Regions from separate parts of the Kocuria sp. ICS0012 genome, predicted to be linked through region 1. Evidence: riboswitches for the same ligand, from Rfam matches in the RefSeq annotation. Region 1 holds a riboswitch; each other region holds the start of a gene.
What was found. A riboswitch is a leader RNA that binds a small molecule or an ion and turns the genes downstream of it on or off. The one in region 1 is predicted to bind S-adenosylmethionine.

Region 1 (7,846 bases):
CCCGACCCGCCACGAGTACGGCCGTGCACGCGCTCAGGAGTAGTCGTAGAACCCCTTGCCGGATTTACGGCCCAGTTCGCCGCGCTCGACCATGTCCCGCATGAGCTGGGGCGGGGCGAAGCGGGGGCCGAGCGTGGATTCGAGGTACTCCGCGATCCCCAGGCGCACGTCCAGACCCACGATGTCGGTGAGGGCGAGCGGACCCACGGGGTGCTTGTAGCCCAGGACCATGGCGTTGTCGATGTCCTCCGCGGACGCCACACCCTCCTCGACCATGCGAATGGCCTCGAGGCCCAGGGCCAGCCCGAGCCGGGAGGACGCGAAGCCGGGGGCGTCGTTCACGGTGGCCGGCGTCTTGCCGATGCCCGCGACCCACTGCAGGGTCAGCTCTTTCAGCTCCTGACGGGTCTTGCGCCCGATCACGATCTCCACGAGCTTGGAAGCCGGGACGGGGTTGAAGAAGTGCATGCCGCAGAACCGCTCGGGGCGCTGGAGCTCATCGGCGAGCCCGTCCACGGACAGCGAGGACGTGTTGGTGGCCAGCCACGCCGTCTCGGACAGGTTCTTCTCGACCCGCTGGAGGGAGGAGACCTTGAGGTCCCAGGTCTCGGGAACGGCCTCGATCACGAGCTCGCAGTCCGCGAAGTCCGCGTAGTCCACGCTCACGGAGAAGTTCTGGGTCCACGTGTCCAGGTTGCCGTCGATCTTCCCGCGCTCGAGGGACTTGACGAGGTCCGATTCCACCCGCTCCTTGGCGCTCTCCGCGGCCGGCCCGTCCACTTCCACCACGGTCACGCGCGCTCCGGAGATCAGGAACGCGTGGGCGATCCCCGCGCCCATGCGCCCGCCTCCCAGGACTCCCACGCGGGACGGGACGGTTGCGGTGGTGTTCTCGGTCATGTCTTGGGCTCCTTCTTGCGGTCCAGGAACGCTTGCATACGGTCGAATTTGGCCTGCGACTCGAACAGGATGGCCTGCGCGAGCTCGTCCACGTGGGGGTGCGCCTCGCGCGGCATGGCGAACACACGCTTGGACACGCGCACGGCCAGCGGGTCCTGCGCGGCGATGCGATCGGCCAGGGCATCCGCCGCGACCAGTAGCTCGTCTGGTTCGTGGATCTCGGTGATCAGGTGGGCCTCCAGGGCCTCCTGCGCGGAGAGGGTCCGACCGGCCAGCAGGATGTCCTTGGCGAGCGCCTCACCGGCCAGTTCCCGCAGTCGCCACAGGGCCCCCGCGGCGGCGATGATGCCCAGGCCGGTCTCGGGTTGGCCCACCTTGACCCGCGGCGTGCCGATCCGGAAGTCCGCGGCCCACGCGAGTTCCGCGCCCCCGCCCAGCGCGTAGCCGTCCAGGGCCGCGATCACGGGCATGGGTAGCTTGGCGATCCGGTCGAACAGCTGCGAGTTCACGCCGCGCAGGGCGTCCTCACGACGCCGCTCGCGCAGTTGCGCGATGTCCGCACCGGAGGCGAAGATCCCTTTCCCGTTCACGTGCGTGCCGCTCAGGATCATGATCCGGGGATCGCGTTCCAGACGGGCGCACACAGCGTGCAACTCGTCCACCATGACCTCGTCGATGGCGTTGCGCACCGCGGGGCGGTCCAGCGCCACGTGCAGGCGGTCCGGGGTGTCGGTGATGCGCAGGGCCGTGAACTGCGCGGCCCACTCGGGGGTGTCGTGCTGCGTCATGGCCGGATCACACCCGCTCCACGAGCAGTGCTGCACCCTGGCCCACGCCGATGCACATGGTGGCCAGGCCCTTGGCGGTCTGCTCCCGCTCCATCCGGCCCAGCAGGGTGATGACGATGCGCGAGCCCGAGGAACCCAGGGGGTGGCCCAGGGCGATCGCCCCGCCGTCCCGGTTCACGATCTCCGGGTCCAGGCCGAGCCGGCGGATCGATGCGAGCGACTGGGTCGCGAACGCCTCGTTGATCTCCACGGAGCCCAGATCGCCCACGCTCCAGCCGGCGCGCTCCAGGACCTTCTCGGATGCGGGCACCGGGCCCAAGCCCATGATCTCGGGGGCGAGACCGGCGGAAGCACCGTCCACGACGCGGCCTCGGGCGTTGAGCCCGTACTTGGTCACGGCCCGTTCGCTGGCCACGATCACGGCGGACGCGCCGTCGTTGAGCGAGGACGAGTTACCGGCCGTGACCACGGACCCGCCCTTGACCACGGGGCGCAGCTTGGCGAGCACCTCCGGGGTGGAGCCCTCGCGGGGGCCCTCGTCCGTGTCCACGACCGTGACCGCACCCTTGCGGCCGCGGACCTCCACGGGCACGATCTCGGCGTCGAAATGACCGGCGCGGATCGCGGCCAGGGCCTTCTCGTGCGACTGCGCGGCGAAGGCGTCCGCGTCCTCGCGGGAGATTCCGTCCACCCGGGCGACCTCCTCGGCCGTCTCGGGCATCGAGTAGGTGGCCTTGCCGTCCCGCGAGAGCGGGCCCTCCACGAACGCGGGGTTCACGAACCGCCACCCGATCGAGGTGTCGAAGACCTCCCCGGGCTTGGCGAACGCCGTACGGGGCTTCTCCATGACCCACGGCGCGCGGGACATGGATTCCACTCCACCGGCCACCACGATGTCCGCGGCCCCGGACTTGATCATCTGGGACGCGATCGTGATCGCGGACATCCCCGACGCGCACAGCCGGTTGACCGTAATCCCGGGGACCGTGTCCGGGTACCCGTTGAGCAGCCACGCCATCCGGGCCACGTTGCGGTTCTCCTCACCGGCGCCGTTGGCGTTGCCCAGGATCACCTCGTCCACGAGCGCGGGATCGATGCCGGCGTCCTCCACGACGGAACGGATGCACAGTGCGGCTATGTCGTCCGGGCGTACCGAGGACAGGGCACCGCCGTAACGACCCACGGGGGTTCGCGCCCCTCCGACGAGGAAGGCTTGCGGCATCGAGGACATGGCAACTCCTAAGTGGGGCAATAACCGACCGATTGTTCACTGTAAAGGTTCCCCGATCATGTGAGCCACGTCAATCGATGACGGTCACGCGGGGAAGAGCGCGACGGGCCCGGCAACCGTATGGCTGCGGGGCCCGCCGTGCGCCGTCGTGACCTCCGACGAATCAGAGGCCGGGACGGTTGGTTCGTGTGCCGGGGATCAGTGGCGGCGGATGCGCGCCGGAGCGGTGGTCTCGGGCTCGCCGGCCACCGGGGGAACGATCTCGTCCGGATGCGCCCGGACGTACTCCTGGTGCACCTCCGCGACGTGCAGGTCCTTGCCCTGGTCCGACTTCTTGACGAAGGAGACCGCGATGAAGGACACGAGCGAGATCAGGGAGATGTACAGGCCGATGGTCCACGCGGCGCCGGTGCGGTTGAGCAGCAGCTGGGCGATCATGGGGGCGAACGCGCCACCAATGATCGACCCCAGGGCGTAACCGATCGAGACACCGGAGTAGCGGACGCGGGCCGGGAACATCTCGGCGTACATGGCGGACTGCGGACCGTAGGACGGACCCAGACCGATCGTCAGGATGAAGATCGCGGCCGCGAACAGGGGCAGGGACGCCGTGTTGAGCATCCACCACATGGGGATGGCCCACAGGATGATGATGCCGTAGCCGATCTGGAACGTGAGCTTGCGCCCGATCTTGTCCGAGATCCACCCGCCGAACATCGTGAAGATGAGCCACCCGACGCCGCCCACGAGGGTGGCGATCAGCGTCTCGGGGCGGGACATCCCCAGGGTCTTGGTGCCGTAGGACGCGAAGAACGCGATGACCAGGTAGCCCGCGGCGTTGTTCGCGGCGAAGATCAGCGCGGCCAGGATGACCTGCGGGGAGTTGGTCCGGAACAGCTGGTCCAGGGGAGCGGAGGACTCCTTGGCGCGCTGGCGCATCTCCAGGAACACGGGGGACTCGTCCACGGAGCGGCGGATCAGCCAACCCACGAAGATCAGCACGATGGAGAACAGGAACGGAACGCGCCAGCCCCAGGCCTCGAACTGCTCGGGGGTCAGGATGGTGCTCAGACCGAACATGAACAGGGTGGCCATCAGCACGCCCAGGGGCACACCGATCTGGGGGTAGGCGCCGAAGAAGCCGCGCTTGTTCGCGGGCGCGTGCTCCACGGACATCAGGGCCGCACCACCCCACTCACCACCGGCGGAGAAGCCCTGCAGGATACGCAGGACCAGCAGGATGATGGGGGCCGCGATACCGATCTGCTCGTACGTGGGCAGCAGGCCGATCAGCGTGGTGGCCGCGCCCATCCCGAAGAGGGTCATGACCAGGGTGATCTTGCGCCCGTACTTGTCACCGATGTGACCGGCCACGATCGCACCCAGGGGACGGAAGAGGAAGCTGATGCCCAGGGACGCCCAGGCGACGATCTGTCCCAGCGTGGCGTTCTGCTCGCCCGCCGGGTTGAAGAAGTGGGTGGCCAGGATGAAGGCGGCCGCCTGCGCATAGATGAAGAAGTCGTACCACTCGATGGTGGTGCCCACGAGGGTGCCCGCAAGGACCTTGCGCTCTTCTCGGGTCATGGTGTGCGCCGGCTGAGCGGGCGCTGAGGTGGTGGATGCCATGTGGGTCTCCAGGATCGGCGGACGCGGGGTCCGTGGGGTGCCAGTGGCGGGGTGGATCAGGGGAATAACCGACCGATTGGCCTCGAAATAAGTGTACGAAAGAATGTGAAGCGCACCACACGTTTCGTGTACTAAATCGTATATTTTTCCCGGGCCGTTCACCCGGGCGGGCAGCATGTCGGCCGTTGTGACGCGTTCATGACACGGCAACGCCCCCTCCCGCCGTGCCGCACCGTGGAAGGTGCGGGCGCAGCGGAAGGGGGCGGGCGGCGTCGTCCGGGAAGATCGGGGAACCGGAACGGTCAGCGACGCGGTGGGACTAAAAGCTGCAGGACCAGCCGCGCGGCCTGATCAGAACAGGCGCTCGGACGCGATCCGCGCACCCTCCACGAGGGACTCGAGCTTGGCCAGCGCGATCTGCGGGTGCAACCGCCCGCCCAGACCGCAGTCCGTAGAGGCGATCACGTTCTCCTTGCCCACCACGGACGCGTACTGCTCGATCCGGTCCGCCACGAGCTCGGGGTGCTCCACCACGTTGGTCGAGTGCGAGACGAAACCGGGGTAGACCACCTTGCCCTCGGGCAGCTGGTGGTCCTTCCAGACCTTCCACTCGTGGCCGTGGCGCGGGCTGGACGCCTCGAAGCTGTAGCCCTGCGCGCGGATGGTGAGCATGAGGTCCACGAGGTACTTGAACTCGAGGTCCGTGGTGTGCGGGCCGTGCCACGAACCCCAGCACAGGTGGAAGCGGATCTGCTCCTCGGGGAGGTCGCGCAGTGCGTAGTTCAGCGCGTCCACGCGCAGCTGGGTGAAGGCCAGGTAGTCCTCCACGGTGGGCTCGGGGTTGATCTGGTCCCAGGACTCGGCGATCGAGGGGTCGTCGATCTGCACGGTCAGTCCGGCGTCTACGATGGCCTTGTACTCCTCGCGCATCACGTCCGCGCACGCGTAGACCAGTTCCTCGTCCGTGGCGTAGTACTCGTTCTTCACGCGCGCGCAGGAGCCGGGGGACAGTGCCGCGACGAAGCCCTGCGTGGCACCGTTCAGGGCCATCGCGTCCTTCACGCGGCGGATGTCCCCGGCCACAGCCTCCTGACCCGTGTAGGTCAGCGGGCCCGTGATCTTGGGCTGGGAGACCGTGTTGCGGTGCACGAGCACGCCCGCTGTGGGGTCCTCATAGGCGTCCCGGAAGCGCTCCCGGTCGCGGCGGTCGGGGAAGCTCGTGAGCACGATGTGTCCCGGGCTGGAACGGTGCTTCTCGCCCTCGTTCCACCGGTCCTCGTCCGTGGGGGTCAGCCCGCCCAGGCGGTGGAACGAGTAGTTCCACCAGGCCCCGTAGTCCACGGCGCCGGACGTGGTGTGGCCGTACTCGCCGTCGTTGACGATGTCGATGCCGATCTCGCGCTGGGTGCGCACGATCTCTGCGACGCCTTCGTCGAGCGCCTCGCCCAGCTGGGAGAGGTCGATCTCGCCCGCCTGGAAACGGTTGTTGGCCTTCAGCAGCTCGGGCGTGCGAGGCAGGGAGCCCACGTGGGTGGTCTGGATGCGATCGGTGTTCAAGGGCATGGCTGTGCTGTTCCTTTCCATCGGTCCTGGCGTTAGCACCGGTGTCACCCCGGTTGCTGCGGCTTCCACGAGCCAGATCTCTCGGCCGCTCTGGATGGGTACTGCTCCATCCAACAGCATCGCGAGGAGTGGACGCCAGTTGTGGCGTGTCGGACGACGACGCCGCTCCCCGGGTTCCTCCTGCCCCGGCCCCTCGGGCTGGGGTCACCGGGGCTTCCGTGACCCGGCGGACTCCGGTGCGGGCCGTGACTCGTAGCTGGTCCGGGGTGGTCCGTTCCGGATCGTGACCCGGCGGCCCTCGGGGCGTAGCGTGACGCGGTAGGAGAACCGTCCACGCGCAAAGAGGCTGTCATGGAGCAATCACTCGGGGGGAAGAAGGCCCTGGTCACCGGTGGGGCCAGCGGGATCGGCCGCGCCGCCGTGCAGGCGTTCGCGGACCGCGGCGCCCACGTGGTCGTCGCGGATATCAATGAAGAAGCCGCTCAGACGACGGCCTCCGAGGTGGGCGGGAAGCCTGGGTCGTGGACCTCTCGGATACCGCCGCGCTCGCCGAACTGAGCCTGGACGTGGACATCCTGGTCAACAACGCGGGGATCCAAAAGGTGGCCCCCGTGCAGGACTTCGACCCCGCGGACTTCCACCGCATCCTCACGCTCATGCTCGAGGCTCCGTTCCTGCTGATCCGTGCCGCACTGCCGCACATGTACGAGCGCGGATGGGGCCGGATCATCAACGTCTCCTCCATCCACGGTCTGCGCGCGTCCGCGTACAAATCCGCGTACGTCACGGCCAAGCATGGGCTCGAAGGGCTGTCCAAGACCGTGGCCCTGGAGGGCGCTGAGCACGGTGTGACCAGCAACTGCGTCAACCCCAGCTACGTGCACACCCCGCTCGTGGACAAGCAGATCAAGGACCAGGCCGCGACCCACAGGATCCCCGAGGACCAGGTGATCGAGAAGATCATGCTCACCGAGTCCGCGATCAAGCGCCTCGTGGAACCCGAGGAGGTTGGCGAGCTCATCGCGTTCCTGGCCGGCCCGTCCGCGGGCATGGTCACGGGTGCGTCCTACACGATGGACGGTGGCTGGACGGCGTTCTGAGTGCGGGGCGACGTCGCCGCGTCCACCCTCGCTGCCGTTCGGTGTCGAGGCAATGGCCCGCGTTCCACGGCCCCTCTCCGGCCAAGGGCCCGAACATCTGCGTCCCGAAAAAACACCCGCAGTCGCACAACGCATGCGGTATCGGGACACAGATGTTCCGGGGTGCGAGAACGCGGGGTCTGACGGTACGGGACGACGCCGCTGCGTCCGGTTCACACGGTCGTGGCCCCCGCGCGCAGCGCCGTGGAGAGCCTGTGGGCCTGGTCCAGCAAAGCCGCCCCGAGGCGGGGTCTGCGTTCCGCGGTGAACCGGGGTTCGATCCCCGTCAGGGAGAGTGCGTAGCGGGGTTGGCCGGTCGCGTCGAACACCGCGGCCGCCATGCCCCACGAGCCCTCCACAATACGTCCGGGGTTCAGGGACCAGCCGTCCTCCCGGACCTGGGCGACGAGGCGGCGGACGTGAGCGTCGTCGTGCTGTGGACCGAGGCGCGTCCGCTCCTCCCGGGTGTCCGCGAGGGCGGTCTCCAATTGGTCCGGGGGTAGGTGACCGAGGATCGCGAGTCCCGCGGAGGCCACGCCCAGGGGCAACCGCAGGCCCTCGTAGAGCACGTGCGAGCGCACCGGGAACGCCCCCTCCAC
Region 2 (7,846 bases), on a different contig from region 1:
ACCCGCGGGGCGCGGCGCAGGATCACCCGGCGGTCACAACCGGCGCGCCCTCGACCGGCTGGCCGTTCTCGTCCAATTCCATGCTCTCGGCCATCTCATTGGCCTGGGCGAGCAGGGTCTCCACGATCTGGTCCTCGGGAACGGTCTTGATGACCTCACCGCGCACGAAGATCTGGCCCTTACCGTTGCCCGAGGCCACGCCCAGGTCCGCTTCGCGGGCTTCCCCCGGGCCGTTGACGACGCAGCCCATCACGGCCACGCGCAGCGGCACGGTCAGGTGGGCCAGGCCCTCGTTGACCTCCTCGGCGAGCTTGTAGACGTCCACCTGCGCGCGCCCGCACGAGGGGCACGAGACGATCTCGAGCTTGCGCGGGCGCAGCCCAAGCGACTGCAGGATCTGATTGCCCACCTTGACCTCTTCGACCGGAGGCGCGGACAGGGACACGCGGATGGTGTCCCCGATGCCCTGACCGAGCAGGATGCCGAAGGCGGTCGCGGACTTGACGGTGCCCTGCAGGGCCGGGCCGGCCTCCGTGACACCCAGGTGCAGCGGCCAGTCTCCGCGCTCGGCGAGCAACTGGTAGGCGCGCACCATGGTCACGGGGTCGTTGTGCTTGACGGAGATCTTGAAGTCGTGGAAGTCGTGCTCCTCGAACAGCGAGGCCTCCCACACGGCGGACTCCACGAGCGCCTCCGGGGTGGCCTTGCCGTACTTCTGCAGCAGGCGCTTGTCCAGTGAGCCCGCGTTCACGCCGATCCGGATGGACACGCCCGCGGCCTCCGCCGCACGGGAGATGCCCTCGATCTGGTCGTCGAACTTGCGGATGTTGCCCGGGTTCACGCGCACACCGGCGCACCCGGCGTCGATCGCGGCGTAGACGTACTTGGGCTGGAAGTGGATGTCCGCGATCACCGGGATCGGGGACTTCATGGCGATGATGGGCAGGGCGTCGGCGTCGTCCTGGGACGGGCACGCCACGCGCACGATGTCGCAACCGGCGGCGTTGAGCTCGGCGATCTGCTGCAGCGTGGCGTTGATGTCCGTGGTGGGGGTCGTGGTCATCGACTGGACGCTGATCGGGTGCTCCGACCCCACACCCACCGCACCCACCTGGATCTGGCGGGTCTTGCGCCGGGGCGAGAGCACCGGTTGGGGCGCGGCGGGCATACCGAGATTGACCGAGGTCACGAATTGCCTCCCAAGGAAGTGGCGTCCGGGGCCCGTGACGCGCGCCCCGCGATGTTGCACTGTCCATTGTGCCCCACTCCTCCCACGTGCTACAGCCGCACGTGATGCGCCAAACACGACGCCGCCCCCGGAATGTTCCGGGGGCGGCGTCGCCATGGTACGGGGCGCGTGAGCGTCAGCGGCGCATGATCCTGCGCGCGAGCCAGTTGCCGAAGAACTGTACGAGCTGGACCAGGATGATGATCACGATCACCGCGGCCCACGTGACCTGGTCGTTGAAGCGTTGGTAGCCCAGGCGCAACGCGAAGTCACCCAGACCGCCGGCACCGATCGCACCGGCCATCGCGGACATGTCCGTGATGCCGATGACCAGGAACGTGTACCCCAGCACGAGCGGGCCGAGCGCCTCCGGAAGGATCACCGTGGTGATGATCTTCCAGCGCGAGACCCCCATGGACCGCGCGGCCTCGATCACCCCGGGATCCACCGTCATGAGGTTCTGCTCCACGATGCGGGCCACCGCGAACGTAGCGCCGATGGTCATGGTGAAGATCGCGGCGTTGGGGCCCAGGCGCGTGCCCACGACCGATTCCGTGACCTGACCCAGGGCGGCCAGCAGGATGATGAACGGGATGGGACGCACGAAGTTCACCAGGAGGTTCAGCGCGGTGAACAGTGGACCGTTCTCCAGGATGCTGCCCCGCCGGGTCACGTAGAGCCCCATGCCCACGGCCAGGCCGATGAGCCCGGCCAGCACGAGGGTCACGGAGACCATATACAGCGTCTGCCCGGTTGCGTCCAACAACTGCGGGCCCAGAGCAGACCACTCCATCACTCACTCACCTCCCGCACCGTGGTGACGGCGCGCAGACTCTCGACGGCGCGGTCCACGGACTCGTCCGAACCGGTCAGGGACAGCGTGAGCGTTCCGAAGGACTGTGACTGCAGGATGGAGATCCCCCCGAAGGCAATGTTGAAGCTGACACCGTCACGGGCGGCGTCCGAGAGCACGTCCCCGATCCGGTTCTGGTCGGTGACGTCCACCAGCACGAGCCGCCCGGGGTGTTCCCGGCGCAGCTTCTCGATCTCGTCCGCGCGCGGCACGGTGCGCGTGACCGAGGAGACGAACTTGCGCGTGGTCTGCGCCCGCGGGTGGGCGAAGACCTCCGCGGTGGTCCCGGTCTCCACCACCCGACCGCTGTCCATCACGGCCACGCGGTCCGCGGTGGCCCGCACCACGTCCATCTCGTGGGTGATCAACACGATGGTGATCCCCAGCTCACGGTTGACGCGCTTGAGCAGACCCAGGACCTCCTGGGTGGTCTCCGGGTCCAACGCCGAGGTGGACTCGTCCGCGAGCAGCAGTTCGGGATTGCTCGCGAGCGCGCGGGCGATCCCCACGCGCTGCTTCTGACCACCCGAGAGCTGCTCGGGGTAGTTCCCGGCGCGCTCGGTCAAGCCCACGAACTCCAACAGTTCCGCGACCCGCGCCTTGCGTTCCTCGGGCTTCCACCCGGCACGCTTGAGCGGGTACTCGATGTTGCCCGCCACGGTGCGTGACGTGAACAGGTTGAACTGCTGGAAGATCATCCCGATCTTGCGGCGGATGGGCGCCAGCTGGGACTCGCTGCGCCCGTCCACACGGTTACCGGCGACCTCGAGCGTCCCGGACGAGATCGGTTCCAGGCCGTTGATCAGCCGCACGAGGGTGGACTTGCCCGCCCCCGAGTAGCCGATCACCGCGAAGATCTCACCGCGGCGGATGTCCAGGTCCACGGAGTCCACCGCGGTCACGGTGCGCGGGCGGCGTTTGGACCCCGTGACGAAGACCTTGCTCACGTCCCGGAAACTGACCAGGGTGTCCGCCGTGGCGGACGGGCTCACTTGGTCTGCTCCTTGAGGTCCTGCGAGTAGCGGGCCAGCAAGTCCTTGAGCTCCTGCTGGTCCACCTTGGTGGGCACCGCGGTGCCCTTGGTCTCGGTCTTCTCCGCGTCCTGGACCTTGTCGTCGTAATAGAAGCTCGCGACCTTCTTCAGGGTCTCGTTGTCCGCGTTCGCCTCGGTCGCGGCGAAGAGGTTGTCGTACACCTTGGCACTGTCCGCGGTGGGATCGTCCTGAGCCAGCGCGGACTTGGGATCGATGTTCGCGCGGTCCAGGAAGTCGTTGTTGACCACGGAGGCGGCCACGGAGTCCATGGACAGCACGGTCTGCTCGGCGGACACCGGGCGGACCGTGACCTTGGACTTGGCGGTGTCGATGTCCTGCTCAGTGGGGGCGATCGTGTCCTTGGTGAACTCCACGAGACCCTGCTGGTGCAAGAGGTTCAGGGCGCGGGACAGGTTGATCGAGTCGTTCGGCACGGCGATCTCGTCACCCTGCTTGAAGTCACCCACGGATTTCACGCTCTTGGAGTACAGCCCCAGCGGGAAGATGGACGTGGAGCCCACGGGAGTGATGGTGTCCCCGGAGTTGTTGTTGTAATCGGCGAGGTACGCGATGTGCTGGAACCAGTTCATGTCGATGTCACCGCTCTTCAGAGCGGGGTTCGGCTGGCTGTAGTCACTGAAGTCCACGTACTCGACCGTGATGTCGTTGTCCGCGGCGACCTGCTTCAACGCGTCCTGCACAGGGGTCGAGCCCACGATCCCGACGGTGATCTTGCCGTCCGCGGCCGGGTCCGAGTTGTCGGAGCCGCCGCCGCACGCGGTGAGGGTGAGGCCCAGGGTGGTGGCCAACACGACGGGAATCAAACGCTTGGTTCGCATGATCATGCCTTTCCAGGGGTCTGTGACGGGGACTCGCGGGGCGAACAGTCCCCCCTGGATGAGGGCACAGGGACGGGTACGTGCTGATTTCCGGGGAACCGCACTTGCCGTGATCTGTTGCAACCGCGACCGGATGGTCATCTGGGGCACCCCGCTACGGGAGAGGGTTGCCGTCCGGCCAGCCAGAGCTACGCGCCGGATCTCGTCATCCACTCGGAATTTTAGCACGGCCCTGCCATGGGCCGGCGACCGCCGGAAGGGCCCTATGCCATCCCGGCGATACGTTCGTCCGCGCGGGCCCGGGCCCACTCCTCCGCCCCCAGGACGTCCTCGAGGGTGGGCCGCGTGACGCCGTCGTGATCCTCCAGCACACGCTCGACCATGTCCACGATCTGCATGAAGCCGAGCGCCCCGCGGTGGAACGCGTGCACGGCCTGCTCGTTGGCGGCGTTGAACACCGCGGGCCACGTCCCGCCGCGCGAACCCGCGTGCTTCATGAGCTCCACGGCGGGGAACGCCTGCGAATCGAGCGGTTCGAACGTCCACTGTGCGGCCCGGGTCCAGTCGCACCCCGCGGCGGCGCCGGTCACGCGGTGGGGCCAGCCGATTCCGAGCGCGATGGGCAGGCGCATGTCCGGCGGGGACGCCTGCGCCAGGGTGGATCCGTCCACGAACTCCACCATGGAGTGCACGACCGATTGCGGATGCACCGTGACGTCGATCCGGTCCAGGGGGACGTCGAACAGTAGGCTCGCCTCGAGCACCTCCAGTGCCTTGTTGACCATGGTCGCGGAGTTCGTGGTGACCATGACCCCCATGTCCCACGTGGGGTGCTGCAGGGCCTGTTCGGGTGTCACGCGCGTGAGCTGCTCGCGCGTCATGCCGCGGAACGGTCCGCCGGACGCCGTGAGCACGAGCCGGCGCACCTCGGAGGCCGTCCCGGAGCGCAGGGCCTGGGCGATCGCCGAGTGTTCGGAGTCCACGGGGATCAGCGCGTCCTGGAGGCCCGTGTCCGCCGCGGCGCGCAACACGAGCGGACCGCCCGCGATCAGGGACTCCTTGTTCGCGAGCGCCACCCGCCGACCCGCTCCCAGCGCCGCCAGGGTGGGTGCGAGCCCGATGCTCCCGGTGATCCCGTTCAGCACGAGGTCCGAACCCTCCCACTGCGCGATCCGGGTTGCAGCGTCCGGCCCATACAGGACCTCGGGTGCCGCCGACGACGCCGCGCGTGACCGGTCCGCAATCAGCTCACGCAACCGGGTGGCGTCGTCCGCCGTACCGCTCGTGCCCACCGCACGGACACCGAACGTCACGGCCTGCTGCGCGAGCAGCTCGAGGTGACCCGCGCCCGCGGCGAGCGCCACGACCTCGAAGGGCTCGTGGGTGGCATCCGAGACGGGCCGGCGCAGCCCCGCGGCCTCGGACACGACGTCGAGCGCCTGCGTCCCGATGGATCCCGTGGACCCCAGGATCACGAGGCGCCGGGGGGCCTGCCGGGTGGCGGAGTCGAGATCGGGGGTCATGCCGGTGGAGGAAGTCATGACCCCAGTATCGCGTGAGCGCCGCACCCCGCACGCACGGCACCGAGCACACGACTCCGGACGCACGACACGGGAGATACGACAAGGGCGCCACCCGGAGGTGACGCCCTTGTGCGGATGGCCCGTTCAGGACCCGCGGATGATTCAGCGACGGCGGCCGACGACGGCGCCGTAGATGAGCAGCACGATGATCGCGCCGATCACGGACGTGATGATCGTGCCGATGCTGAAGCTGTTGATCCCGTCGCTCAGGCCGGGGATGAAGCTACCCAGCCAGCCGCCCAGGAAGGCCCCCACGATGCCGAGGATGATGGTGACGATGATCCCGCCACCCTGCTTGCCCGGAAGGATCAGCTTGGCGAGCGCGCCGGCGATCAGACCGAGGATGATCCAGCTAATGATGCCCATTTCTCCACCTCTGGTTCTCGTTGTGCGCGTTTGCGGTGTTCCGCAACCGCATGTGGTCAGCGAACTGGTTCACAGTGTAGTACCAGACATCAACGCTACACGGGCCGCCGCGTCCGGATGAAACCGGACACGGCGGCCGTGTCAAGGGGCGGTGAACCAGGTCAGTGCGAGACGGCCTTCTCCGCTCCCACTCCCGTGAGGGAACGCACTTCCATCTCGGACTGCTTGCGCGGGTCCTCCGGCCGGCGCTCGCTGAGCGAGCCCAGGAAACCGAGCAGGAAGGACGCCGGGATCGAGATGATGCCGGGGTTGGACAGCGGGTAGAACGCGAAGTCCGCGCCGGGGATCATGGAGGTCTCCGATCCGGACATCACCGGGGAGAAGATAATGAGCACCACGGAGATGATCAGCCCGCCGTACATGGACAATACCGCGCCGCGCGTGGTGAAGCGCTTCCAGTAGAGCGAGTAGAGGATGGTGGGCAGATTGGCGGAGGCCGCCACCGCGAAGGCGAGGGCCACGAGGAACGCCACGTTTTGACCCTGCGCGCCAATGCCGCCGGCGACCGAGATCAGGCCGATGACCACCACGGTGGTCTTGGCCACGCGCAGTTCCTGACGCGGGTCCGAGGTGCCCTTCTTGATCACGGACGTGTAGATGTCGTGTGCGAAGGACGCGGAGGCCGTGATGGCCAGACCGGCGACCACGGCGAGGATCGTGGCGAACGCGACCGCCGCAATCAGACCCATGAGGATGGACCCGCCGAGTTCGTACGCGAGCAACGGAGCCGCCGAGTTCACACCACCAGGCGCGCCCTTGATCCGGTCCGCACCGATCAGCGCGGCCGCACCGAACCCGAGCACCAGGGTGAAGAGGTAGAACAGGCCGATCAGAGTGATCGCCCAAACCACGGACTTGCGGGCCTCCTTGGCGGTGGGCACCGTATAGAAGCGCATGAGCACGTGCGGCAGGCCGGCGGCGCCCAGGACGAGGGCCAGACCCAGCGAGATGAAGTCCAGCTTGGAGATCTCGCTCACGCCGTACTTCAGTCCGGGATCGAGCATCGCGGGGTTGTTGTTCGTCTCCACGGCCGCGCCGAGCATGGTCGAGAAATTGAACCCGAACAAGACCAGGATCCACACGGTCATCACGGCGACGCCGGATACGAGCAGGCACGCCTTGATGATTTGCACCCATGTGGTGCCCTTCATGCCGCCCACGAGCACGTAGACGATCATGATGACGCCCACGATCACGATCACCAGGGACTGCCCGGCCCGGGAGCCGATCCCCAGCAGCAGGGACACCAGGGCCCCCGCCCCGGCCATTTGCGCCAGGAGGTAGAAGAACGTCACGGCCAGGGTTGAGATGGACGCCGCAACCCGCACGGGCCTCTGCCGCAATCGGAACGACAGCACGTCCGCCATGGTGAACTTGCCGGTGTTGCGCAGCGGCTCGGCGATCAGTAGCAGGGCCACGAGCCACGCGACGAAGAAGCCGATCGAGTACAGGAACCCGTCGTAGCCCTGCAGGGCGATCGCGCCCACGATGCCCAGGAACGACGCCGCGGAGAGGTAGTCACCCGCGATGGCCAGACCGTTCTGGGTCCCGGAGAACGAGCGCCCACCCGCGTAGTAGTCCGCGGCCGTGGCGGTGGACTTGGACGCCCGGATCACGACCACGAGCGTCACGAGCACGAACGCCAGGAAGATCGAGATATTGATCGCGGGGTTGCCCACGGTGGACGTGGCGGTCTCCGCCAGGTGCACCGCGGGTGTCGAGAGGGCGGGGACGGCGATCATGGCCGGGCCTCCTGGTGGTCGTCGGCCCGGTGGCCGGAAGTGGATTCGAGGTCCTCACGCAACGCGGTGGCCTGCGGATCGAGCTTGCGGTTGGCGAAGCTCACGTACGCGGCGGTGATCCCGAATGTGGTGACGAACTGC
Region 3 (7,846 bases), on a different contig from region 1:
TGAGCCACTGCTTGTCCGCGGAGAGCTCGGCCCCGAGCCACAGACCGGGGTCGTCCTCCTGGAACAGCAGCTCGTCGGAGGAGGCATCCCGGCCGATGACGTGCCGGTACACGCGCCACGGCCGCCAGGACTCGTCCACGACGATGTAGATCAGCTGGGAGGCGTCCGGTGTGAGGAACGCGCCGTACGAGGTCTGCTCGATCCGGTCCGCGAGCAGTTGTCCCGTGGCGAGATCCTTGACCTGGATCGTGAACCGTTCGTCACCTGCGGTGTCCTCGGACCAGGCCAACCTGGAGCCGTCCTCCGACACGCTGAAGGCGCCCAGCGCGTAGAAGTCGTGCTCCTGGGATGCGGCGTTAGCGTCCAGGAGGGTCTGTTCGCCGTCCAGTGCGGTGCCCGGTTCCACGGTGGGCGGTGTCCACTGCGCGGGGTCGGTGACCGGGACGCGGCAGAAGATCTCGTGGGCGCCGCCCTCGACCGTGCGCGTGAAGTACCACCAGTCCCCGCGACGCGACGGCACGGACAGGTCCGTCTCGAGCGTGCGGTCCTTGATCTCCCCGTAGATCCGCTCGCGCAGGGGCGCCAGATCCTCGGTCGTGGCCTCCGCGTAGGCGTTCTCGGCGTCCAGGTGCGAGCGCACCTCGGGGGAGTCCTTGTCCCGGAGCCACTCGTAGGGATCGGCGAAGGTGTGCCGGTGGAACGTGCGTTCTACCGGGCGGCTCGGGGCCACGGGATAGGACGGCTGCTCGGAAGTCATGCCCACAGTCTAGGGGCGGGTGGGGATGCGCAGACGTGGTCCCGCTCGCGAGCGGCCACAATGGTCCCGTGCAGACTCCCACCCCTTCGCAGTGCGCTATGTCGCGCACCGACACGTGGCTTCAGATCGTCCTGGTGCTCGGCGTGTCCCTCGGAGCGTCCGCGGTTTACGCCGTGCTGGATCTGGCCGAGGTGCTCATGCGGTCCTCGCTGGCCGACACCACGACGACGCTCAACCGGCCCCTGAGCAGCGTCCCCCTGATCGACGCGTTGCGCCAGCTCACGGGCATCGGCTTCGCGCTCGTCCCCGTGCTGCTGGCCCTGTACCTCATGGCCGGGGTGGCGCGGGGGATCCCCGGCGTGCTGTGCAGGATCGGGGTGGATGGGCGCAGACCCGCGTGGGACACGCTGTGGGGAATGGGCCTGTTCGCGGTGATGGGCGGCGGCACCCTGGTGCTCTATCAGGTGGGCCGGTCCCTGGGGATCACCGCGCAGATCACCACATCCACCATGGAGCAGACCTGGTGGGCGGTTTCTTTGCTCGTGCTCTCCGCGCTGCGCCACTCGATCGTGGAAGAGATGATCGTGGTGGCGTTCCTGTGCGAGCGCTTGCGATCCCTCGGATGGTCGTGGTGGCTCGTGGCGGTGGCCTCCGCGGTGGTGCGGGCCAGCTATCACCTGTACCAGGGGTTCGGACCCACGCTCGGGAACCTGGTCATGGGACTCGTGTTCGTGTGGCTCTACCGCCGCGGCGGTCGACTCATGCCGCTGCTGATCGCCCACGCTCTCCTGGACACCGTGGGCTTCCTGGCCCCGCAACTGCTCGCGGGCTGATGCCGGAGACCGGGCGGAGCGGCGTCGTCGGCCGCACCGAAGGGAACCAGATCAAATGGTGACGGTGCCGTCCGGGGTGTCGAACGAGACGGCCATGACCCCGGGGGTGCCGTTGGGGGCGCACCAGGTGACGTCCAGCGAGCCCAGGACGTCCTCCACGGGACCGCCGAGCCACTCCGTGACGCGGTCGGGGGAGCCGGCGATCTCCATCCCGCTCAACCGGACGTCCGTGATCCGCGCCTGGGACGGGTGCATCTCGTCCTCGGAATCGAAGTGCACCATGAACGGCAACTGCGGGTCGGAGATCAAACCCTTCACGCCGATCTGATGCCATTCGAGCTGCCGACCGTCGGGGAACAACCGGCCACCGGGCACGGAGGGGCGGCCCAGCTTGGCCTCGAAGGGCGCGAGGTCGGGGACCTCTACGACCCAGCCGAGCCAGCCGCCGCCGGCGTCGGAACGGGCACGGACGGCCTGACCGAACGGCGCCTTCTCCGCGGCGGGGTGCTCGAGCACCGTGACGACCTCCACGTACTGGTGGTCGGTGAGCGGCAGGATCATGTTCCGGGTGCCGAAACGGGGGTGCACACCGCCCTTGACCGGTTCGATCCCCAACCGGTTCGCGATGCGTTCGGTGGTGGCCTCGAGGCCGTCGGGCTGAGCCGCGAAGGAAACGTGATCCAAGTTCATGACGCCATGGTGGCACCGGCCACACGGGCCACCAAATCGAGCGCGAGCCCGGCGAGTGTGTGACCTGCGCCGCCCGGTCCGGTGGGCAGGGCCGGCTCTCCGCACCTCCCGAGACCTGGCATCGGGACGGCTGATCCGGGCGGGGACTGTGTTGGTCCAGGTCCACGAGACGCGCGTCTCAAAGGCTGGAGTTCGCAGCATCAGCCGGGGAGTCTCCGACCGAACCCTCGCTATATGACCTGAGACCGATATCGATCCCGATCACTACGAGGTGGTTCCCGTGTCCGCAAATGCCGTCGGTTTCACACTCCTGATCCTCCGAGTCGCCCTGCTCCTGGGGAAGTTCGTGCGCGTCAAGGTGGGTTGGGTCCAGAGCCTGTTCCGCAGCGACGAGTACTACTCCGCTGGCACTATGACCAGCTGCCCGTCCTCCGTGGAACCGTTCTCCCTGCACATGTCCATCGCGGCCGTGGCTGGCGGCGTTCACCATCCTGGCGGTGGTCGGCATCGCGTTCAACGTGGCCATTTTCCTGTGGTTGGCACCCCACATCATCGGTCGCTACTGGCTCGCGCGCGGTATCGGTGACTACCACCCGTCCATGGGGGTGACCGCCACCGGGCTGATCCTCATGCGCGTGGTGGACCCGGAGGCCAAGACCCGGTGTTCGAGGCGTTCGGTTACAAGCAGCTGGTGTTCGAACCGTTCTTCGGGGGCGGGTTGGTCACGGTGCTGGCCATCCCCGTCATCTACCTGACCGGCGTGCGGCCGTTGTTCTTCGTGATGCTCGCGGTGTTCGTGATCGCGGTGCTCACGGGTCTGTTCTACGTCCATCCACATGAGATGAAGGACCGGGAACTGCACACCCGGGAGATGGAACAGCAGGAACGAGCGGCCACTGACCCCGAGCCCGCTCGCAGCGTCCCCGGCTTGACTCCCGCCCCGCCGGGTTCGGACAATGAGGTAATAGGTCACGAGAGTCAGCGCGAAGCCCCAGCTAGCTGACCGGCAACCCTCCCTTCCGCGGTGGGGTGCCCTGGGTGAGGACCTGGCCGTGGCGTCGACCGACGTCGTGCGGCAAGCGCGGGTCATTGGTGCCCGGTCACAGCACGGGCACCGTGCGGATCGCCACCGGACCCCTGATCCTTCCGAGAAGGAGTACGGCCATGAGCACCGCTCCCACCCCCGACAATCCCCAGGGCTGGTCGTTCGAGACCCGACAGATCCACGCGGGCCAGAACCCCGACCCTGTGACCGGGTCGCGCGCCCTGCCGATCCACCAGACCACGTCCTTCGTGTTCCCGGACGCCCGCACGGCGGCGGCCCGGTTCGCGCTCGAGGAGATGGGTCCCATCTACTCGCGCCTGACCAACCCCACCACGGAGGTCGTGGAGAACCGGGTCGCGTCCCTCGAGGGCGGCGTGGGGGCCCTGATGGTCTCCTCCGGGCAGGCCGCGGCCACGCTCGCGATCCTCAACCTGGGCGGCGCCGGAACCCACGTGGTGGCCAGCCCGTCCCTGTACGGCGGGTCGTACAACCTGCTCAAGCACACGCTGCCGCGCATGGGCGTGGAGACCACGTTCGTCTCGGACCCGGACAATCCCGCGCAGTGGCGGGACGCGGTGCGCGAGAACACCGTGGCGTTCTTCGGTGAATCCATCCCGAACCCCCGCAACGACGTGCTCGACATCGAGACGATCGCCGGGATCGCCCACGAGGCGGGTGTCCCGCTCATCGTGGACAACACGATCGCCACGCCCTACCTGGTGCGGCCCATCGAGTGGGGCGCGGACATCGTGCTGCACTCGGCCACCAAGTTCCTGGGCGGCCACGGCACGGCGATCGGCGGGTTCATCGTGGACACCGGAGCGTTCGACTACTCGCGGGACCCCGAGCGCTTCCCCGGTTTCAACCAGCCGGACGAGACGTACAACGGGCTCGTCTACGCCCGCGATCTCGGTGCGGACGGGGCCTTCGGCGTCAACCTCTCGTACATCCTCAAAGCGCGTGTGCAGTTGCTGCGCGATCTGGGGACCTCGATCTCTCCGTTCAACGCGTTCTTGATCGAGCAGGGCATCGAGACGCTGTCGTTGCGCATGGAACGTCACGTGGCCAACGCGCAGAAGGTCGCCGAGTGGCTCGAGGCCCGCCCCGAGGTGCGCTCGGTGTCCTACGCCGGTCTCGAGTCCTCGCGCTGGCACGACCGCGCCCTGAAGTACGCGCCCAAGGGTGCCGGGTCGGTGCTCGGTTTCGTGCTCGACGGCGGCCGGGACGCCGGTGTCGCGTTCGTGGACGCCCTGAGCCTGCACTCCAACGTGGCGAACATCGGCGACGTGCGCTCGCTCGTGATTCACCCCGCCTCCACGACGCACGCCCAGCTCAAGGACGAGGAGCAGCTCGCGGCCGGCGTGGAACCGGGATTCGTGCGGCTGTCCGTGGGTGTCGAGGGCATCGACGACATCCTCGCGGACCTCGAGTCCGGATTCGCCGCGGTGGGTGCGCGCGGCGACGCTGCCGGCGACGCGGCGTCGTCGGCGGAGGACACGGGGAACTGACCATGACGGTCGTGGGCAACGGGCCGCGCACGCGGCGCGACGGCGTCGTACGGCGGGCCGAACTCGGCGAGCTCGTGCTCGAGTCCCGGTTCCGGCTGCCGGACGTGCACCTCGCGTACGAGACGTGGGGCGAGCTCGCGGCGGACGGTTCCAACGCGGTGCTGATCGAGCACGCGCTCACGGGTGACACGCACGTGGCGCGCGGTGGTGCGGGGCATGAGGACGCCGCGAGCGCTCCCGAGGGCGCGGCCGCCGCGGCGGACGGTTGGTGGGACGGACTCGTGGGCCCGGGTGCCGCGATCGACACGGACCGCTACTTCGTGGTGTGCGCCAACATCCTGGGTGGGTGCTACGGCAGCACGGGACCCGCGAGCCCCGCACCGGACGGCGTCCCGTGGGGCTCGCGTTTCCCGCGCGTGACCGTGCGGGACTCGGTGACCGCGGAGGCCCTGCTCGCTCGGGCGCTCGGAGTCTCCCGGTGGCGGCTCGTGATCGGCGGGTCCATGGGCGGGGCGCGCGCCCTCGAGTGGGCCGTGTCCCACCCGGATCGGGTGGCCGCGTGCGCCGTGATCGCGGCCAACGCGCGCGTGGGTGCCGAGCAGCTCGCGTGGGGACAGGCACAGTCGCTCGCGATCCGCCAGGACCCGAACTTCCGGGGCGGCGACTACTACGCGGGCGAGTACCCGGAGGCGGGTCTGGGGCTCGCGCGGCGGATCGCGCACATCACCTATCGCAGCGCGCACGAGCTGGAGACGCGCTTCGGCCGCGACCCCCAACCCCGTGAGGACCCCGAGGCCACCCACGTCGCGGACCGCGGTCGGTACCAGGTGGAGAGCTACCTGGACCACCAGGCGTCCAAACTCGCGGGCCGCTTCGACGCGAACTCGTACCTGAGTGTCAACGAGACCTTGATGTCGCACGACGTCGCTCGGGGCCGCGGCGAGCTACGGGACGTCCTCGCCCGCACCCGGTGCGAGTGGCTCGTGGCCGCGGTGGACTCCGATCGGTTGTTCTTCCCCTCGGAATCCGCCGAACTCGTGGCTGCGCTGCCGGGGGAGCAGGAGCTGCACACGATCACGTCCCCGAGCGGGCACGACGGGTTCCTGATCGAGACTCCGCAGGTGGGCATGTTGCTGCGGGAGACCGTGCTGCGGGACTGAGCAGGGAGCCCTGACGGGCCGGCCTGGCCGGGGAGACCCAGTGGGCCCGGGCCGGCTCAGCCCTCCCGGTCCTCGCCGGGAATGCCCTCGCCCGCACCGGGGATCGTGGTGCGCCCGAACGAAGGGCGCTTGGCGGTGATGTTGTCCCCGGAGCTGCGACGCCGGATCCGGCGGCCGACCCACGGGACCAGGTACTTCCCGGCCCACACGAGGTCCTCGCGACGCGCCTCGCGCCACGTGCGCACGGGACGGTCCCCGAGCTCGCCGGGGACCAGGTCGTGCTCGACCCCCAGGGAGTCCAGGACCTCGCACGCGATGAGCTGGTGGCCCAGGGGCGAGAAGTGCAACCGGTCCGGTGCCCACATGGCAGGTTCCCCCAGTTGCTGCAGTCCCCAGAGGTTCACCATCACGGCGTCGTGCCGGGCGGCCACCACGCGCAGGTTCTCGTTGAAGATCGCCACGCGCCCGCGGATGCTGCGCAGCACGGGGGTGTTGCCGATGTCCGGGCCGTCGAACATCGTGACCGTGGCACCCGTGGCGGCGAGTTTCTCGATCACGGCGTCGAGCCGCACCGCGATGTCGTCCGGATCCGCACCGGGTCGCAGCATGTCGTTGCCGCCCGCGCTGATGGTCACGAGGTCCGGGCGCAGTTCGATGGCCGGTTCCAGCTGTTCGTCCACGATGCCCTGAAAGAGCCGACCGCGGATCGCGAGGTTGGCGTACGCGAAGTCGTCGGTGTGGCGCGCGAGCTCCTCGGCCACGCGATCGGCCCAACCGCGCACACCGCCGGGTACGGCGTCGTCGGGATCGCCGACGCCCTCCGTGAAAGAATCGCCGATCGAGACCATGCGGTGCCAAGGGTGCTTCGGGTCGGAGGGGGCTCGGGAGTGAGTGCTCTTATCCATACCCGGTTTCTAACACACCCGCCTGAACGACTCAGGCCCGCGGGCAGTGCCGGGTGGGCATGTCAGGATGGAACCATGCAGCAAGCTCCCCACGTGATCTGGAACAACGAACCGCAGGACCGCGCCGGAACACCCTTGGTGGTCATGTTCCACGGCTACGGTTCGTACGAGGAAGACCTCATGGCCCTGAGCTTCGCGCTACCGCAGGGCTACACGTACGCGTCCGTGCGCGCACCGCAGCGTGCGGGCATGGGGTTCCAGTGGTTCCCGCTGGCCGCAGATCTCGCGTTCACCACGGACGCCGTGGTCGCCGCGGCCGAGGCCGTGATCGAGTGGTTGCGCGAAGAGTCCCAGCAGCACACGCACGTCTTCCTACTGGGGTTCTCCCAGGGCATGGCCATGGCCACGACCGTGGCGCGTCACGTCCCCGAGCTCGTGGACGCCGTCGTGGGGATGTCCGGGTTCGTGATCCCCGTGGCGCCCGACGACGCCCAAGCTGATTTCTTCCGGGACGACCGGCTGCGCGCCGAGCCGCTGCGCATGTTCTGGGGCCGGGACCCGGAGGACCCCGTGATCACCTCGGTGCTCGTAGACGGCACCGCCGAGTGGGCCAACGATCACACCGAGCTGACCAAGATCCAGTACCGGGGCATCGGTCACGGGGTCTGCCCGGAGGAACTCGCGCACATTAAGGAGTATCTCCAGGCCGCCGTGGACGCGACCTCGTAGGGCGTCAGCCCGTCACGATGCGCACGGGCGGCAGCTCCGCCCCGACCACCGCGATCACGTCTCCGGCGTGCAGTTGCGCGCCGCGGCGCAGTTCCACCGCGCCGTTGACCGTGACCTGCCCCTCGGACACCAAGTGCTTGGCGTGTTGGCCGTCCTCCGCGAGGTTCGCGAGCTTGAGCGCTTGGCCCAATCGGATCATCTCGTCACGGATCGGGAGTT
Region 4 (7,846 bases), on a different contig from region 1:
GCTCACCGCGGCTTGTCCCGACGACGTCGCGACCGCGCATTCCCCTCCCTCCAGCCGCGCGACCTCGGCCTCGAGCGCCGCGACGTTCGGATTACCCGTGCGGGCGTAGGTGAAACCGCTCGCGCGCTGGGCGAAGACCTCGCGGGCGTCGGCCAGGGTCTTGAACGCGTACGCGGCACTGTGGTGGATGGGCCGGACGATGGGTGTGCCCAGCGGAGCGGGGGTGGCTGCGGTCATGGTCTTCTTCCTTCCTCGGTCCACCCGGGCGCCGCGCGGCGGCGGCCACCGGGTGGACGTTTCCTACGGGAATCAGCGCTGCGCCGGAGTATCCGCGGCAGGGGTCGAGGACGCGGCGACAGTGACGCTCCCGGACACGGTCGTCGCGTCGTTCGGGTCCACGTTCGCCGGTGCACCTGCGGGCGCGCCGGCCGTCCGAGCGGCGTCGTCGGCGGAGAGTTCCGCGCGCACGGTGACCGCCGCGGCGACCAGCCGGTCCAGTGCGGCCTCGGTCTCGGGCCAGCCGCGGGTCTTCAACCCGCAGTCGGGGTTAACCCACACGCGCTCGGCGCCGATCTCGTGCGCCGCGTGGCGGATGCGCCCCGCGACCTCCTCGAACGTGGGGACCCGGGGCGAGTGGATGTCCCACACGCCGGGACCCACGTCCCGAGGGAAGTCGGATGCCGCGAGCCCGGTCACGATGCCCGAACCGGAGCGGGACGCCTCGAGCGTGGTGACGTCCGCGTCCAGGGCGTCGATCGCGTCCAGGACGGTCTCGAACTCCGAATAGCACAGGTGGGTGTGGATCTGGGTGTCCGTGGCCGCCCCGCCCGTGGCCAGGCGGAACGCCCCCACGGACCACTCGAGGTACGCCGGGCGCTCGGCCGCCCGCAGCGGCAGCAGCTCGCGCAGCGCGGGCTCGTCCACCTGGATCACGGGCGTTCCCGCGCGTTCGAGATCCGCGATCTCGTCCCGCAGGGCGAGTGCGACCTGGTCGGCGACCTCGGCGGCCGGAGCGTCGTCGCGCACGAAGGACCACGCGAGGATCGTGACCGGCCCGGTCAACATGCCCTTGACGGGGCGCTCGGTCAGGGACGCCGCGTACGAGGTCCAGTCCACCGTGATCGGCGCGGGGCGCGAGACGTCCCCGAACAGGATCGACGGGCGCGTGCAGCGCGATCCATAGGACTGCACCCAGCCGTGCTGCGTGGTCACGAAACCGTCCAGCCCCTCCGCGAAGTACTGCACCATGTCGTTGCGCTCGGGTTCGCCGTGCACCAGGACGTCGAGCCCCAGTTCCTCCTGGACGCGCACCGTGTGGGCGATCTCCGCGCGGATCGCGTCCGTGTACTCGGCCTCCGTGATCCGCCCCGCGCGGTGGTCCGCCCGGGTCTTGCGGATCTGCGGCGTCTGCGGGAAGGATCCGATGGTCGTGGTGGGCAGCACGGGCAAGCGCAGACGTTCGCGCTGGGCAGCGCGGCGCTGTTCGGCGTCCGCGCGCTGGCGGTCCGCGTCCTGCACCGCGGCGGTGCGCTCGCGGATCTCGGCCTTGTGAGTTGCCGGGTGCTCGGCGCGGGCCGCGCGGATCGTGGCGTCCTCGTCCAGGGTGTCCCGGATGGCATCCCAGCCGTGCTCGACGCCGCGCGCGAGCCCGACCACCTCGGTCACCTTCTGGTCAGCGAACGCGACCCAGCTGGTGACGTCCGGATCCAGCGCGGTCTCGCGGGCGACGTCGTGCGGGACATGCAGCAGCGGCGTCGCGGTGCCCACGGCCACCGGCCCGCGGGCCGCGGCGCGCAGCCGGTCCAGGGTCTCGACGGCGCGCGCGAGGTCGGTGCGCCACACGGTGCGCCCGCCCACGACGCCGCCCACGACGGGGCGTTCGCCCCATGCCTCGAGTGCCTTCTTGCCGGGGACGTCCCCGCGGTCGAGGTCGATGGCCAGGGCGTCGACGTTCGTGTGGGCCAGGGCGAGCTGGGCGTCCTCGCCGGCATCGCCGTAGCCCACGGTCACGAGGATCGCGGGGCGCTGTTGCTCGTTCGAGAGTTGGGTGTAGGCGCTCTCGAGGGCGGCCACGAGTTCGGTGCGTTCCACACTCCACCCGTCCGCGGCGAGGGCCGGCTCGTCGAGTTGCACCCATTCGACGCCGGCCTCGGCCAGGGCTCGCAGGATCGCGGCGTATTCGGCCACGACGTCGTCGAGGCGCTGCAGGGGGTGACTCGCGACGGCATCGGTGGTCTCGGGGCGTGAGAGCAAGAGCAGGCTCACGGGGCCCACGAGGACCGGGCGGGTGGTGATCCCGGTGGTCCCGAGGGTGGTCCGGTAGCGGGACACGAGGCTCTCGGGGTTCGCACGCAACGGGGTGTCCGGGCCGATCTCGGGTACGTAGTAGTGGTAGTTGGTGTCGAACCACTTGGTCATCTCGAGCGGCTCCAACCGATCGGTGCCGCGGGACAACGCCGTGATCAGCTCGATCCCGCGGGGCGTGTCCGGGGCGGCGGGCTCGTAGCCGTCCGCGATGAACCGCGCGGGAACCGCGCCCAGCGCCAGGGACGTGTCCAGGACGTGGTCTACCGCGAACCCCTCGGACGGCACAGCGTGATCCGCGGTGAGGCCGAGTTCGGACAATCGCGTGGCGGTGCGCTCACGCAACCGGGCGAGGGTGTCCAGCACCGTGGTGGCGGGGTGCTGTTGCGGGTCCTTCCAATAGGACTCGAGTGCGCGCTTGAGCTCGCGGTCGGGGCCGATGCGGGGGTAGCCCAGGATCGTGGCGGCGGGGAACGGGACGGGCTGGGTGCTCATGGGAACTCCTCGGAGCTGGTGTGGGGTATGGCGGTTAGGGGGTGTGATGAGCCGCGGCAACGGGTGTGCTCCGGCGCGGCGGGGTAAGGGGAACGTCAGCGTGGGTGGTGCCGCTACGAACGGTTTTCGGCCTGCCCGGATGTGGCGGTCGAAGCCAACACGATCGGTTCACGGGTCGGTCGGGGCTGGTGCGGCGGTCAGGCCGCGGGGCTGCGGCCTCGGTATTCGCGTGCGGCATCCCGGACCCGCAGGTGCTCCAGGATGGTCAGCGCCGCCTCGGGGCGGTTGAACGTGTACAGGTGGAAACCGGCGCAGCCCAGATCCATGAGGTCGTCGATCAGGGACAGGGTGGCCGCGACCCCTCGGTGGCGCAGTTCCTCAGGAGTGTCGGCGCGCAGGAACCGGGTGAGGCGTTCCGGGACCCGGACCCCGGTGATCTCGGTCATGCGCTGCAACCTTTGAGGGTTGCTCAGCGGCATGAGCCCGGCGACCACGGGGATGTGGATGCCCTCCGAGCGCGCGCGTTCCAGGAACGTGGCGTAGTCCTCGGGTTCGTAGAGCACCTGCGTGATCGCGTAGTCCGCGCCGGCCTCCTGCTTGTCCCACAGGGACGCGAGATCCGCCTCGAAGTCGCGGCCACGCGCGGGGGACGGGTAGCACGCCACCGACACGGACAGCGGTCGCTGACCCGGGCGGAACCCGGTGCCGAAGCGACGTCGTTCGACGTCCCGGATCAGCTCCACCAGTTGGGAGGCCCGGCCCAGGCCACCCGCGGGGGTCCGCCATGCCCCGGTACCCAGGGGCGGGTCGCCGCGCAGCGCGAGGAGGTCACGAACGCCGTCGTCCAGCAACTGGTCCACGGCGCGCTCGAGACCCGCGCGGTCCGTGCCACCGCACGTGAAGTGCGCCATGACCGGGGTCTTGGTCGTGCGGCGCAGGTGGCGCAGCGCCTCGCGGGAGACGCCGTGATGGCCGGCGTGACCGTGGGTGACGGAGAAGAAATCCGGCCCGGCCTGGGCCATGGCGTCGATGTTGCGCCACACAGTGTCCGGGTCCGCGGTGGGCCGCGGCGGGAACACTTCGAACGAGACGAGCGTGGAGCGGCGCGGGCGCCGGACCAGCCAGGACGTCCCCGTGGGCGGGCCAGTCACGGGCGCGGGTTCTGACGCTGCGAGGGGTGCGGGCATATAAAAAATCCTCCGGCCTTAGGACGCCGGAGGACGAGCTCCGAGCGCCGTACTTGCCGACCACGCGGTTGCGCGGCGGCCGGATCCTCATCTGGGGCACCCCACTACAGCTGGAGGGTTGCCGCCCGGCTAGCCAGAGCTTCGCACCGGGACTCATGATCCTTTGTTACGAGTAAGCGTAGCACAGCCCCGTGACGAGGCCCACGAACGATGACGGAACCGCCGGCCTCCCGCCGCGCTCGTCTTCCCAAGCGGGCGGATTGGGGGTGGACTGAGGAACGTGCCCCGGCCCGTGCCGCGGCGCACGAACCGCCCCGGAACGGACAGCAGACATGGTGACGACCGTCAGCGATTTCCTGATCCAGCGCCTCAAGCACTGGGGGGTCCAGCGGGTTTTCGGCTTCCCCGGGAACGGCATCGGCGAGTTCGACGGCGCCCTGGACCGTGCCGCACGCGAGAGCGAGGGTCTGGAGTACATCCGCCCGACCCACGAGCAGATCTGCTCCCTCATGGCCACCGCTTACGGCAAGTTCAGCGGGGAAGTGGGCGTGTGCGTCGCGACGTCCTCCCCGGGTGCGTTCCACATGCTCAACGGGCTTTACGACGCCGAGATAGACAATCAGCCGGTCGTGGCGATCATCGGGCAGCAGGGACTGCCCTCGTTCGGGACGTTCACGCAGCAGGAGAGCGACCTGGAACGGGTGCTCGACGACGTCGCGGTGTACGTCCAGGCCGCCGTCTCGCCCCGCAGTCACAGGCCGTGATCGACACCGCGTTCCGCACCGCACGGGGGCACCTGGGCCCTGCCGTGGTCATCCTGCCCCACGACGTGCAGGACATGAAGATGCCCGAGTTGGGACCCGAGAACTGGGTCTCGCGCTCGATAGCCGCGGCGCCGGCCGCGGGCGGGTTCGCGTCCTCGCAGGCACCCGCTTCGACGACGACGCCGTCCCCCTTGCGCAGCGCGACCGCCAACCCCGGTCGTCACGAACCCTGGGACCTGCCGGGAGCGACGTCGTCCACGCAGGAACCCTGAGTTCGGGCCGCCGTGCATCCGGCGGCTCGCCGGTGCACCCGCGTGACGAAAGCGCGGCGAAAAGCAGGGACGCCCACCCGATCAACCGACCGGTTGAGCGCGCCTTGGCGTGTCATCAGCGACTCAGCACGGGTGCCAGACCTTGCCTCCCGGTTCGTAGCACCGGGGGCCGGTGTAACCGGGATAGCCGCCATCACTCTCGGGAGCCGGGGGCACGTGGGGTGCCGCCGGCAGCTGCGGGGCAGCAGGTACCCGGGGCGCGGCCGGTAGCTGAGGTGCCGCGGGCTGCGCGGGGGCGGGGTCGTAGTTGTAGCTTGGTTGCGGAGCGGGATTGGGCTGGGGTGCCGGATCGCCCACGGCGACCTCGTCCTCCACGACCGCGGGAGGCGCCTCGAGCGTCGGCGTGGGAGTGGGTGTGGAGGACGGGGTGGGACTCGGCGTCGCGCTCGGGCTCGCGGTGCTCGAAGTTGTGGTGCCGGGGGATGCGGATTCCCCCGGCGGCGCGCAGTCCTGCTTCGGGTCGAAGAAACCGACCTGCATGGCCTGGGCCACGTTGTACGCGCTGTCCATCTCTCGCCGGTACGTGCTGTTGGCGCCCACGGTCATGGGCGTTGCCAGGCCCGCCTTGACGAGTGCCTGGTTGGCGTTCAACCCGTCGTCGTCGCGGGTCACTCGTGCGAGGGTGCGGCCGTAGCGGTCCGTGCGTTCCACGTCGTAGTCCAGGTGGATCGTGGTTCCCTTGGGCAGGAGGTCCTCAAGCTTGGCCGTGGCCTCGTCCGCGAGGCACTCGCCGGGCTGACCGTCCCGCGCGACCTCCGGGGTATTGATGTTCAGCAGCCGCACCCGCGTGGACTTCCCCGCGATCGTGGCGTCCAGGGTGTCCCCGTCCACCACGCGTTCCACCGTGGCCACCGAGTCGTCCGGGGTGGGCGCGGACTCTGCGGCGCCGCCGCACGCGGTCAGGGCGAACAAGCTCGCCAGGACGACGGCGCTCGCACGGGCCCTCGGACCGGCGGCCCAGCGACTTCTCGGACCGGCGGCCCAGCGACTTCTCGGACCGGCGGCCCACCGGCGGCGGGCAGGATGGTGAATGGTCTCGGCAGGCATCGCGGTCCCGGGTCTCGGAGGAAGCACCCGGCATCATGTCGGTGCATTTGCAACGACGTTATTGTGCCAGAGGGTGTTCACCCTGCAGGGATCGGCGATCCGTGTCGCGGCACGTGATGCCTAGTGGAGTAAAAGCACCTGGGGGTGCCTCAAGACTGCTTTAGCTCAGTAAAAGCAGAGGGGGGTGAGGCGGAGCTAGGTGTCGGGCGGGGGGTGCGCTCGGGGTAGCGGGTGGGCGCGGGGTGGTGCGCTGTGCGGCATGGTGTAGACAAGACGCATGGCCACCATCGATGAGCTTCCCGGTGAGATCGTCGCGGACCTGCGTGTGAGCGATGCCCGTCCCCTGAGCGGCGGGGACACCGCCCACGCCTACTGGCTCGAGACCCCGGACGGGCCCCTGTTCGCCAAGACCATGCCGGGTGCCCCGGCGGGCGTGTTGGCGTTGGAGGCGGCGGGACTCGAGGCGCTGCGCGCCGTCGCCCCCGCCGAGGTGCGGGTGCCCAGGGTGCATCACGTGGGCGATGAGGCCCTGGTGCTTGAGTGGATCGACGAGGGTCCCGGACGGCAGGACCGTGCCACGGAACGCAGCATGGGGGCCGGTCTCGCGGCCATCCACCGCGCGCGAGCCCCGCACGTCGGGTGGCTCTCGGCGGAGCTGCCGGAACGCATCGGCTCGTTCCCGGTGGATCTCACGCCCACGGACGACTGGGCCGACTTCCTGTTGCACCGCCGCATCGAGCCGTTACTGCGCGCGGCGATCGACGCGGGACACCTGGACCCCGCGGCGTCGGACCTGCTGGCGCGCGTGGCGCCGCGAGCGGACGAACTCGCGGGCCCTCCCGAGCCCCCGAGCCTGCTGCACGGTGACCTGTGGGCAGGCAACCGCGTGGTCGATCGCAACGGGACGAACTGGCTCATCGATCCGTCCTCGTTCTACGGACACCGCGAGTACGACCTGGCCATGATGCAGCTCTTCGGCGGTTTCGGGCGGGAATGCTTCGCGGCGTACGACGACGTCTACCCCCTCGCGGACGGCTGGCACGACCGGGTGCCGTGGTACCAGTTGCCGCCGCTGCTGGTGCATGCGATCAGGTTCGACGGTGGTTACGGCGGGGCGGTCCTGCGGGCCCTGCGCAGTCTGATGTGACACTACGGGGCGCGTCCATCACCCGCTGAGGACAGGGCGTTCTCGGCCGATGACCGCGACAAGGCAGGTGCGGACAACGTTTTCCACCCGCGTGACATGGTTGGACACGTCCCCCGCACGTGCAGCATGATGTTTACTAGATTGTCTAGTTACCCACAACGCGAGGAACGCGATGGAGAGCAGTGCAACGTGGTACGGGCCGGTGAGCCCGCAGTCGCGTGCGCTGCGCCGGGTGGTCGTGCTCAACGCGGAGATCGCGTACGAGATCCGCCGCATCTTGGGGCTCAAGGGAACCGATTACGCGGCCATGGCCATGCTCATAGTCCATTCCATGGGGCCCACGGAACTGGCTCACGCGCTGCACATCACGACGGCCTCCGCGACCGCGGTGGTGGACCGACTGGTGCGCGCGGGTCACGTGGTCCGGGAGCCCGTGGAGGGGGATCGACGCCGGATGACTGTGCGCGCGGTGACCTCGTCCAGGGAGCGGACCCGGGAGCACGTCGTGCCGGTAATCGGGATGGTCGAGGACGAGCTCGACGCCTTGGATGAGCCCGGGCGTGAGGCCGT

Region 2: it holds a riboswitch for S-adenosylmethionine, as region 1 does, so the genes downstream of both, A5728_RS04950 (MetQ/NlpA family ABC transporter substrate-binding protein) here and A5728_RS07855 (cobalamin-independent methionine synthase II family protein) in region 1, are expected to answer to the same signal.
Region 3: it holds a riboswitch for S-adenosylmethionine, as region 1 does, so the genes downstream of both, A5728_RS10200 (bifunctional o-acetylhomoserine/o-acetylserine sulfhydrylase) here and A5728_RS07855 (cobalamin-independent methionine synthase II family protein) in region 1, are expected to answer to the same signal.
Region 4: it holds a riboswitch for S-adenosylmethionine, as region 1 does, so the genes downstream of both, A5728_RS03105 (methylenetetrahydrofolate reductase) here and A5728_RS07855 (cobalamin-independent methionine synthase II family protein) in region 1, are expected to answer to the same signal.

What each region holds. Positions count from the first base shown of each region.
Region 1 covers NZ_LZMM01000046.1:138,327-146,172, forward strand. The annotation lists gene A5728_RS07835 (3-hydroxyacyl-CoA dehydrogenase family protein) at 34-900, opposite strand; gene A5728_RS07840 (enoyl-CoA hydratase/isomerase family protein) at 897-1,688, opposite strand; gene A5728_RS07845 (thiolase family protein) at 1,696-2,919, opposite strand; gene A5728_RS07850 (MFS transporter) at 3,118-4,545, opposite strand; gene A5728_RS07855 (cobalamin-independent methionine synthase II family protein) at 4,897-6,108, opposite strand; SAM riboswitch class I at 6,123-6,209, opposite strand; partial or broken gene A5728_RS07860 (3-hydroxybutyrate dehydrogenase) at 6,460-7,208, shown strand; gene A5728_RS07865 (IclR family transcriptional regulator) at 7,421-7,846, opposite strand, start outside.
Region 2 covers NZ_LZMM01000033.1:92,537-100,382, forward strand. The annotation lists gene ispG (flavodoxin-dependent (E)-4-hydroxy-3-methylbut-2-enyl-diphosphate synthase) at 23-1,189, opposite strand; gene A5728_RS04940 (methionine ABC transporter permease) at 1,365-2,021, opposite strand; gene A5728_RS04945 (methionine ABC transporter ATP-binding protein) at 2,021-3,073, opposite strand; gene A5728_RS04950 (MetQ/NlpA family ABC transporter substrate-binding protein) at 3,070-3,954, opposite strand; SAM riboswitch class IV at 4,050-4,164, opposite strand; gene dxr (1-deoxy-D-xylulose-5-phosphate reductoisomerase) at 4,218-5,477, opposite strand; gene A5728_RS04960 (GlsB/YeaQ/YmgE family stress response membrane protein) at 5,640-5,903, opposite strand; gene A5728_RS04965 (cation acetate symporter) at 6,065-7,705, opposite strand; gene A5728_RS04970 (DUF485 domain-containing protein) at 7,702-7,846, opposite strand, start outside.
Region 3 covers NZ_LZMM01000061.1:47,049-54,894, forward strand. The annotation lists gene A5728_RS10185 (S9 family peptidase) at 1-757, opposite strand, end outside; gene A5728_RS10190 (CPBP family intramembrane glutamic endopeptidase) at 826-1,590, shown strand; gene A5728_RS10195 (VOC family protein) at 1,642-2,280, opposite strand; gene A5728_RS14530 (hypothetical protein) at 2,942-3,283, shown strand; SAM riboswitch class IV at 3,248-3,368, shown strand; gene A5728_RS10200 (bifunctional o-acetylhomoserine/o-acetylserine sulfhydrylase) at 3,445-4,833, shown strand; gene A5728_RS10205 (homoserine O-acetyltransferase) at 4,836-5,993, shown strand; gene A5728_RS10210 (SGNH/GDSL hydrolase family protein) at 6,050-6,898, opposite strand; gene A5728_RS10215 (alpha/beta hydrolase) at 6,974-7,627, shown strand; gene A5728_RS10220 (RNA-binding S4 domain-containing protein) at 7,632-7,846, opposite strand, start outside.
Region 4 covers NZ_LZMM01000024.1:113,145-120,990, reverse strand. The annotation lists gene A5728_RS03115 (aminotransferase class I/II-fold pyridoxal phosphate-dependent enzyme) at 1-237, opposite strand, end outside; gene metE (5-methyltetrahydropteroyltriglutamate--homocysteine S-methyltransferase) at 310-2,799, opposite strand; gene A5728_RS03105 (methylenetetrahydrofolate reductase) at 2,997-3,950, opposite strand; SAM riboswitch class IV at 4,031-4,147, opposite strand; gene A5728_RS14690 (thiamine pyrophosphate-binding protein) at 4,319-4,750, shown strand; gene A5728_RS14685 (hypothetical protein) at 4,747-5,022, shown strand; gene A5728_RS14415 (thermonuclease family protein) at 5,146-5,994, opposite strand; gene A5728_RS03085 (fructosamine kinase family protein) at 6,407-7,276, shown strand; gene A5728_RS03080 (MarR family winged helix-turn-helix transcriptional regulator) at 7,449-7,846, shown strand, end outside.